Regions from separate parts of the Xanthomonas sp. CFBP 8152 genome, predicted to be linked through region 2. Evidence: predicted binding sites of a transcription regulator. Region 2 holds the regulator's gene; each other region holds the start of a gene.

Region 1 (3,275 bases), 140 kb from region 2:
GCGCGACCAGTACCAACGCAGCCGTCGACACGATGGGCTTGCTGACCGAGGCAAGACGAAACAGCGCATCCACGCGCATCGCACGGCGGCTTTCCCGGTCCGCCCAGCCGGCCGCCTGGCGATGCACCAGCTCGCCGTTGCGTGCAACCAGCACCACCGCCCCGACCAGACGCTGATCGTCCAGTGCATGCTGCACGACAGCCTCGATTCGATTGGATGACACGGAAGTGCCCAGGTCCGGATGCCGCGATGATGGAGGCGTGCTCATGGGAGTGCATTACCGGTGACTGATCCGTGCAGGTTAGACAGCCTTTGACTGCAGAAAAACCGGGGTACAGTTCCTGATTGTGCGGACGCTGATGTCCGCAATGAGGGATGCAGTGGACAGTCTCAGCGGGTTCGTGGTGTTCGTGCAGGTCGCCGAAACGCGCAGCTTCGTGGCAGCGGGCCGGCAGCTGGGCGTCTCCGCATCGGCGGTCGGCAAACGCGTGGCGCGGCTGGAAGAAAAGCTAGGCGTGCGTCTCTTCCATCGCAGTACGCGCAGCGTCACGCTGACTGCCGAAGGCGTGCTGCTTCTGGAGCGCAGCCGCCGCATCCTTGCCGAGATCGAGGCTGCGGAATTGGAGCTGTCGCAAGCGACCGCGACACCGCGTGGACGCCTGCGCGTCAGCCTGCCGCTGGTTAGCTCGCTGATGCTGCCGGTGCTCGCCGACTTCATGCGGCAGCACCCCGAGATCGAACTGGACCTCGATTTCAGCGAACGCATGGTCGATGTGATCGAGGACGGCTTTGACGCGGTGGTGCGCACCGGCAAGCCCAGCGATTCGCGCCTGTCGGCAAGGCGCCTTGGCCGCTTCCAGATGATGCTGGTCGCCTCGCCTCACTATCTGGCGCAACGTGGGGTGCCGCGCGTGCCCGGCGATCTGCTGCAGCATGTCTGCCTGCACTACCGCTCTCCAAACTCGGGAAAGCTGGAAACCTGGCCGCTGCGCATGCGACGTCATGACACCGAACTGGTGCTGCCCACTGCGATGATCTGCAACAACATCGAGACCCGGGTGCATTTCGCGACACAGGGGCTGGGCATCGCCTGCCTGCCGGACTTTGCCATTGGTGATCTGCTTGCAGACGGACGCCTGCTGCCGGTGCTGGCGGATCACGTCGAGCGGACAGGCGTATTCAATGTACTGTGGCCCGCAAGCAAGCATCCGTCACCGAAGGTGCGCGCGTTTGTCGACTTTCTCTGCTGCCGCGTGTTCCCCGACAACGCAGACACGCCGCGCAAGCGAGCCAGGCAATGAGACGCGCACCGACACTGCAGTGAATGGTGCCCTGCGCGCTGTGCGGAGCGCGGTGAACCAGGGGACCGGATCTCGGATGGGTTGCGTGACCATGAGCCAAGGGCCATGCCGACGCACACAACATCAGCACTATCACGTTAATCGCCACTGCGCGGCCAGTCGGTTTTTTCCTGACCTGCGTGAACGAAACAGCGAGCTAAACGTAGCCCGAAGCGGGCTGTTTAAGTTTCCGACCCCGGCGTCGTTATCACGTTGCCGAGGCATTCACGCGAACATCGTGCGGCCTGCCAGCCGGTGCTACCCACTGGACATGAGGACGACCCGCATGAGTTCCTACTTGCAACGCTATAACGTCGGGCGCCGTCTCGGCCTCGCCTTCAGCATCCTGATTCTGCTGTCGAGCCTGCTGGTGGCGACCGGCCTGGTCACGCTGGCCAACGCAAGACAGCAATTGGATTTCATCGTGCTCGATCGCATGGCCAAGATCCAGATCGGCAACGGCATGCTGGATGCCAACTCATCTCTCCTCATCGCACTGGGCACCTATGCCATGGCCACCAGCGATGAACTCAACAACGAAGCGCTCACTACCATCAAGGCGCAGCGTCAGCGCTATAACGAGCTGCGTGCCAAGCTCGATACGTTATCCAGCTCCGAAGAAGGCCGCCAGATTCGCGCCGAGATGGACGAGCGACGCGCAATCTCAAGCAAGATCAACGAGCAGGTCATGGCACTCGCCGCTCAAAACGCGAATGCGCCGGCGCAGACCTTGCTCAGTGAAAAGGCGCGCCCGGCGACGATGGCATGGCAGGACAAGATCCGCGAACTGGTGGCGCGTCAGGAAGGTCAGAGCCAGCAAGCCTATGCCGATGCAGTGGCGTCGATGAATCGGGGCAAGCTGCTGATCATCTCCGGCGGCATTGCCGTGGTGGTGATCAGCAGCTTGCTTGCCTGGCTCATCACCCGCAGCCTGACCCAACCGCTCGCACGCGCGACCCGGGTGGCCGAGGCGATTGCCAACGGCCGGCTGGACAACGACGTGGAAAGTGATGCCAAGGATGAAACCGGCCGTCTGCTGCGCGCCATGCGCGGCATGCAGAGGCAGCTGCAATCCTTGCTCGACGCGCAGAGCGACATGGCCAGGCGCCATGATGATGGCCAGACCAGTTTCCGCATCGATGCTACGGCGTTTCCTGGCGACTATGCCCGCATGGCCGAGGACATCAATACGCTGGTGGCATCGCATCTGGCGGTGCAGACCAACCTGGCACGTATCATGGGGCGCTACGCCATCGGCGACCTCAGCGAGAGCATGGACCGCCTGCCCGGCGAGAAGGCCGTGCTCACGCAAACCATGGACGAGGTCAAGGCCAACCTGTCTGCAATGAACCGCGAGATCAAGCAACTGGCGCAATCCGCAGCCAATGGTGACTTCAGCGCACGCGGCGATGCCGAGCGTTTCCAGTACGATTTTCTTGTGATGGTCGATAGCCTCAACCAGCTCATGGCCACTGCCGACGGCAACCTGCAATCGTTGTCGTCGCTGCTGCAATCCATCGCCGCAGGCGATCTCACCGCGCGGATGACTGGCGAGTTCAAAGGCGTGTTCGCGCAGATGCGTGACGACGCCAACGCCACTGCCGCGCAGCTGGCAGAGATCGTCGGCCGCATCCAGCACTCGGCGGTATCGATCAATTCTGCAGCCAGCGAAATCGCTGCAGGCAATCAGGACCTGTCGCAGCGTACCGAGCAGCAGGCCGCCAATCTGGAAGAAACCGCCGCGTCGATGGAAGAGCTGACCTCCACCGTGCGCCAGAATGCCGAACACGCCCGTCAAGCCAATCAGTTGGCGATCGGTGCGGCGGGTGTGGCATCGCAAGGCGGCGAGATCGTGAGCAAGGTCGTGGGCACCATGGCCGGTATCGAAGCCTCGTCCAAGAAGATCGCCGACATCATCTCCGTCATCGACGGGAT
Region 2 (3,275 bases):
CTGATCGGCTTCGTCCGGTGCCTGCTCCAGCGACACCAGCTGTTCGCCGAGGCGATCCAGGATTTCCTGGGCCTCGACGATGAAATCGGCAGCAATATCGTCTGGAACAGCACTCATGGTTACAGCCCCAATCCGGACAGCAGGTCATCGGCGTCGTCCTGCGACACCGCGTGACGGTCCAGGCCCTTGACTGCAGGACCGGCAAGACCGCCGTCGTCTTTCTTCGGCTCTGGATTCTTCGGCGGCAGGCCGAGCGCACCGAAACCCTCGTGCACGCGCCGGACGATGCCGGCCACGCGCCGGATGATCTGCCCACTCAGGTCCTGGTAGCTCTGCGCCAGCGACAGCTCGGTCAGGTTGTGGCGCATCTTGTCCATCAGCGCGCCCTGGTCCTGATTCAGACCGCCGTCGCGTAGCTGGTTGGCCAGCTCACGGCATTCCTCGACCAGATCCAGCGTGCGATGGCTGGCCTTCTCGGTCATTTCCACCACGTGGTCCAGGCGCGAGCAGGCATCGTCCAGCTCGCCGGCCTCTTCGGGCACGGTGGGCAACTCGCCCAGCGCCTGACCGAGTTCGCGCGCGAGCCGGCTCAGGCCCTGCATCATCGGGCGCGTGCGCAGGGCGGCGAGGTGGTCGACCTCGCGCTTCCACGCAGCTTCGTCACCGCTTTCCAGTGCATCGAGCGCGCCCTGCAGGCGGTCGATCAACGCGGCGCGTTCGGCATTGGTGTCCACGGTGACGTTCATCAGGCGGTCGCCGCCAGACGTTCGAATACCTTGCCCAGTTTCTCTTCCAGCGTCTGCGCGGTGAACGGCTTGATGATGTAGCCGTTCACGCCGCACTGGGCCGCTTCGATGATCTGCTCGCGCTTGGCTTCGGCAGTCACCATCATCACCGGCAGGTGCTTGAGCTTGGCGTCGGCGCGGATGTTGCGCAGCAGGTCGATGCCGGTCATGCCAGGCATGTTCCAGTCGGTGACCACGAAATCGAACGGGCCGGACCGCAACGCAGCCAACGCGCTGTTGCCGTCTTCGGCCTCTGCGGTATTGGTGAAGCCAAGATCGCCCAACAGATTCTTGACGATGCGTCGCATCGTCGAGAAGTCGTCCACGATCAAAATCCGCATGTTCTTGTTCACATCAAGCTCCTAACACGAAAAATTATTCGTCAATTTCGACACCGGCGTCGGCCAGTTCGAAGACCTTGAGGCGGCCGCGCAGACGTACCACCGCCTGGCCATGGATCTGGCAGACGCGCGATTCGCTGACACCGAGCACGGCGCCGATTTCTTTCAGGTTCAATTCCTGTTCGTAGTAGAGCGACAGCACCAGCTGCTCGCGCTCGGGCAACTGGCCGATCGCCTTGCCCAGCTCGCGGCCGAATTCGCCACGCTCCATCATCTGCTGCGGATTGGGGCCACCCTTGGCGGTGGTGTCCAGCTCGCCATGATCCTCGATCCGCGACTCCAGGCTCAGCACCTGGCCGCGGGCGGCATCTTCCATCAGACGCAGGTAATCGGGCAGCGGTATTTCCATCGCGGCGGCCACTTCGGTGGCAGCGGCGGCGCGGCCGGTGTGCTGTTCGATCTTGCGGACGGCAGCGGCAGCGTCGCGTGCGCGACGGTGCACCGACCGCGGTACCCAGTCGCCCCGGCGGATCTCGTCGATCATCGAGCCACGGATGCGGATCGAGGCATAGGTCTCGAACGAGGCGCCCTGCTCTGAGTCGTAACTGCGCGAGGCTTCGATCAGGCCGATCATGCCGGCCTGGATCAGATCGTCCACTTCCACGCTCGCCGGCAGGCGCGCGGCCAGATGGTGGGCGATGCGGCGCACCAGGTCGGCGTGTTGGGTGACGATATCGTTGGCGTTGTTGCGCTGCACGGCGCGGTACTGCGCGCTGGCTGTTGCGGTGGCGGTGCTCATGCGGCCACTCCCCGTTGGATGATGCGTTCGACGAAGAACTCGACATTGCCGCGCGGCACCGTGGGGGCCTGCCAGCGCGAGGTACGGCGAGCGATTTCTGCGATGGCCTGCGCCGACGGACTGGCGGGGTAGGCCTTGATGACCGGTTGCTGGCGCTGCACCGACAGACGCAACCAATCGTCCTGCGGCACGTGGCCGAGGTAGTTCAGCGACACGTCGCCGAGGAACTTTTCGCACACCCGCGACAGCTTGTCGTACAGCAGGCGGCCTTCGTTGGGGTCGCGCACCATGTTGGCGATGATCTGCAGGCGGTCCACGCCACGCTCGCGCGAGAGCACCTTGATCAGCGCGTAGGCGTCGGTGATGGAGGCCGGTTCGTCGCAGACCACCACCACGGTGTCCTGCGCGGCCTGGCAGAAGGTCAGCACGCTGTCGGTGATGCCGGCGGCGGTGTCGATGACCATCACGTCCAGGTCGCGTTCCAGTTCGGAGAACACGTTGACCAGGCCGATGTGCTGGGCGGGGGCCAGTTCGGCCATATGGCGGCGACCGGAAGCGGCCGGGACCACCAGCACGCCGCCGGGGCCTTCGATGATCACTTCATCCAGCGTGCAGCGGCCGGCGATCAGGTCGGCCAGGGTGTACTTGGGCGACAGGCCCAGCACCACGTCCAGGTTGGCCAGGCCCAGGTCGGCATCCAGCAGCAGGGTGCGCTTGCCCATGTCGGCCAAGGCCACGGCAAGGTTGGCGGAGATGTTGGTTTTCCCCACGCCGCCCTTGCCGCCGGTCACGGCGATGGTGCGCACCGGGCCCAGGGGCTCGGGACGGGTCGCCGACAGGGGGAAGGCGTTGGTCAGCTTGGCGTATTCACGCGACTGCATGGTTGTGCTCCGGAGTACAGGGCTTATCGGCAGCGCGCCGCAAATCTTCAAGGCGAAGAACGAGACTGGCGGCATTGGCGCGGTGCAGGTCGTCGGGGACCCGCTGTCCGTCAGTCACCCAGGTGATGGGCATTTGGTGATCGACGACGACCGACAGCGCACTACCGAAGCGGCCGGTCTCGTCAAGTTTGGTCAGCACCACGCCCTGGGGCTTGGCGTGGGCGAAGCGGCGCACGACCTCGTCGAGGTCGGAAAAGTGCGCGTTGGCAGGCAACACCAGCAGCGAGGTGACCTGGTGCGCGGCGCGCAGCCAGTTCAGCTGCGCGGCCAGGGCGCGGTCGCGCTGGCCCATGCCGGCGGTGTCGATCAGCACCAGCTTGTAGTCGCGCAGGCGCTCGAGCAGTTCCAGCAGGCTCCCGGCGCTGTCGGCCTCGTGCACGGCGATGCCGAGCTGACGGCCGTAGCTGTG
Region 3 (3,275 bases), on a different contig from region 2:
CCTGGTCGATCACCCCGTCGATCAGCTGGGCGGCATTCGACTTCGGCAGCGTGCGTGCACGCCTGCGTGCCAGCAAGGCGCAGGCCGACGGTGCGTTGGCGCAATACCAGCAAACCGTGTTGCTGGCGCTGGAAGACACCGAGAACGCCTTGATCGGTTACGGTCGCCAGCAGGCGCGCCTGGCGATCGTGGTGGAGCAGGCCAATGCGGCGCGGCGTGCCGAACAACTGGCGCAGATCCGTTACCGCGAGGGCTCGGAGGACTTCCTGACCCTGCTGGACGCGCAGCGCACCCAGCTGGCCGCCGACGATGCATTGGCGCAGGCTGAAGCAGCAGTCAATGTCGGCGTGGTCGGTGTATACAAGGCGCTGGGCGGCTGGAAGCAGGGCGAAGCGCCTGCGGCACCGGTGGCAGTGCTCAATCGCTAAGCCCGGCCTGCGGGGCGGCGGTCAGGTCGCCCCGCAGGCATCCGGCTGCGCCGAGGTGTCGTCAGCCGATACGGCACCTGGAGCTCAGGTACCGAGTCGGTGTGCCTGGGCGCCGGGCGATCACACGACGAACTGCGCTCAGTCGGCCACCCGCACGCTGTCGCGGCCACCGTTCTTGGCCAGGTACAACGCGGCATCGGCACGCGAAAACCAGTCCTGCCAATGCGTTTCGCCGTCATGGCGCGCTGCGCCCAGCGACACCGTGATCCGTCCCCCCGGGCCGCGTAGCCCGTTGCGGATCACCTTGCGCAGGCGTTCGGTGGCCGCTTCCAGTTCCTGCAGGGAGCCGGCACGCAACAGCACCACGAATTCTTCGCCGCCGAAGCGGAACACCTGGTGCGGCTCGCGCACTTCAAAGCGCAGGATGGTGGCCAGATCCGACAGCGCGGCATCGCCTGCGGCATGCCCGTAGAGATCATTGACCTCCTTGAAATGGTCCAGATCCAGAATGATCAGGCTGTTGAGCCGTTCGTGCGGCTGGCGCCGGTCGATCTGATGGGTGAGCGCCCGTTCGAGCATGCGCCGGTTGGGCAGGCCGGTCAGTGCATCCAGCGAGGCCAGCTCTTCCAGATGTACGCGGTCGTCCTGCATCCGCAGCGAAAACGCATACCCGACCGCCAGCGTCACCAGCGTCACTACGATCGTCGACACGCCCTGGCCGGGACTGACGATCAGGCCTGGCAGCAGCAACAGCGCCGCCAGCAGCGGCAGGCTCAGCAGCACCGCGCGTTGCGGACCGCACAGAAAGTAATTGGTGGCCAGCACCGGAAACAACCAGGGCAGGGCGCCATCGCCGCCGGCCCAGCAGGCCACCAGGCAGCCGCCGACATTGATGGAGGCCAGCCACACGCCGCCGGCGCCGGTGCGTTCGGCATCGCGCATTTTCCAGCCGCGCCATATCGCAAGCGTACCGAGCGATGCGCTGATGAGACAGGCAAGCGCCTGACCGGTGATGGCCAGGTACACCGCATAAAGGCAAAGCAACAGCGCGGTGATCGGCCCCAGCATCTTGACGATGCCGAGGCGGAAATCCCGCCGCAGGTGGAGGATCACAGGGAAGGTTCTATAGGAGTCGGCATCATTATCGGCGCGGCTTCGCGAAAGTTGAGCGTGCACGTGCCGCGGCAACGGGTAGGAAAATGAAGCGTTGCCGGGCCGGGCTTCGCACCTCCTTGACGGCTGTGCCGCAACCGTAGCGTCTTTGCCGTAGGAGTCTGTCATGCCCACACGCGAAGAACTCGACACGCGACTGGATGCGCTGCAGGACGAATTGCCGCAGCTGTCCGCCGATGAAGATGCGGATTTCGACTATCTTGATTTTCAGGCGCGTGCCCAAGCCCTGTTGAGCAGTGCCGCGGCCGAGGACACGGCCTATGTGCGGACACGCGTCGACGGCATGTTGGCGGGTGCTGGCCTGATTCCAACCGATGAGGATGGGCACAGTAGCGCTTGACTCCTGCTGTGCCGATACGACAGAACGCTTCCGGCGCAGTCGGTTGGGCGCGGGGCGAGGGTATGGCCGCAGGCACAGATGCAACGCTGGCGACGGCGTGGCTTAGCCTGCGGCTGGATTGCCAGCACTCATCACCTGATTGCGTCCTGCCTGCTTGGCACGGTAGAGCGCCTCGTCCGCGCGCCGCAGCAGCTGCGCCATATTGCCTGCATGCACGGGAAAGCTGGCCGCACCGAACGAGGCGCTGACCTTCGGCAACGAGACGCCATCGGCCATTACCTGCAACGTCTCGATGCCGGCACGCAGCTTCTCGGCCATCCTGCAGGCAGTTGCCAGATCCACTTCCGGCAGGATGATGGTCAGCTCTTCGCCACCGTAGCGACAGCAGATGTCCTCGCCGCGCGTCTGCGCCAGCAGGAATTCGCCGATCGCCGCCAGGACGCGATCGCCGCCACCATGGCCGTGCAGATCGTTGAACTGCTTGAAGTGGTCCACGTCCAGCATCAGCACCGACAAGGGTTGCACCCGTCGCGTGCAGCGCGCCAGTTCGTGATTGAGCGCTTCTTCGAGATAACGGCGGTTGTACAGACCGGTCAACGGATCGCGGATGGATTGTTGGCGCAGCGTTTCGCGCAGGCGCAGGTTATGCAGCGCCAGCGACAATTGCTCGGCCGCAGCCTCGGCCACGGTCAACGAGGCCAGATCGCGCGGATCCTCGCTGCGCAGCGCCAGCATCCCCAACTGCGTCCCCTGGGCAGATAGCGGGATGCAGGCGGTGCCCGCATGCGCCGGAAGATTGGCGCCGACGTGTTGGCAGAGCATGCCCTGGCTGGCGTCTTCCACCACATGCGTACGATCGCGGCGCAGGGCCCAGCACGTGTCCGGCGCGATGCTGGCGTTGTCGTCGTTGGCCATCGCGCCCCATGCCACCACCTGTTCGGCACGATCGCGCGAGGCGCGCAGCAGATAGACCGCGCCGGCTGCGCCCGGGATCAGCGGAGCGATCGTACGTGCGGTGATTTCCAGCGCTTCTTCGGCATTGCGACAGTTCTGCAGCAGCCCCGAGTAACGTGCCAGCGCCTCCAGCCCGGCCGACGTGCGTTCGAGCGTGGCGAACGATTCGATCAGGCGCTCGCTGGTCGTGCTGGCCGCGTCTTCGGCAAGCACGCGCCGTTCCAATTCGCGCGACAGCAGTCGATAGGCCAGCAACATCACCAGCAACCCGCTGAAGATCCCGACCACCGTCACCCATAGCACCCACTGCGCGCTGCGCGTGTTGGTGTCGTTGCGCTTCACCAGTTGCTGACGCTCCAGTTCCGTCATGGTCTGCACCT

Evidence for each region. Region 2 encodes FliA, which starts transcription of late flagellar genes. Its sites were predicted from a motif close to TAAAGTTTNNCNNNCNNNGGCCGATAA; they were not measured.
Region 1: FHT09_RS17320 (methyl-accepting chemotaxis protein) is a predicted target of FliA. The motif match lies at 1,523-1,549, and genes of this name have one in related genera.
Region 3: FHT09_RS14355 (GGDEF domain-containing protein) is a predicted target of FliA. The motif match lies at 1,570-1,596, and genes of this name have one in related genera.

What each region holds. Positions count from the first base shown of each region.
Region 1 is NZ_JACHNO010000005.1:31,659-34,933, forward strand. Features, by position in the region: gene FHT09_RS17310 (serine hydrolase domain-containing protein) at 1-196, opposite strand, end outside; gene FHT09_RS17315 (LysR family transcriptional regulator) at 369-1,301, shown strand; gene FHT09_RS17320 (methyl-accepting chemotaxis protein) at 1,627-3,275, shown strand, end outside.
Region 2 is NZ_JACHNO010000005.1:167,201-170,475, reverse strand. Features, by position in the region: gene FHT09_RS17920 (chemotaxis protein CheA) at 1-117, opposite strand, end outside; gene FHT09_RS17915 (protein phosphatase CheZ) at 120-746, opposite strand; gene cheY (chemotaxis response regulator CheY) at 746-1,138, opposite strand; gene FHT09_RS17905 (RNA polymerase sigma factor FliA) at 1,161-1,925, opposite strand; gene FHT09_RS17900 (MinD/ParA family protein) at 1,922-2,806, opposite strand; gene flhF (flagellar biosynthesis protein FlhF) at 2,793-3,275, opposite strand, start outside.
Region 3 is NZ_JACHNO010000003.1:610,215-613,489, forward strand. Features, by position in the region: gene FHT09_RS14350 (efflux transporter outer membrane subunit) at 1-428, shown strand, start outside; gene FHT09_RS14355 (GGDEF domain-containing protein) at 567-1,541, opposite strand; gene FHT09_RS14360 (hypothetical protein) at 1,708-1,941, shown strand; gene FHT09_RS14365 (GGDEF domain-containing protein) at 2,044-3,275, opposite strand, start outside.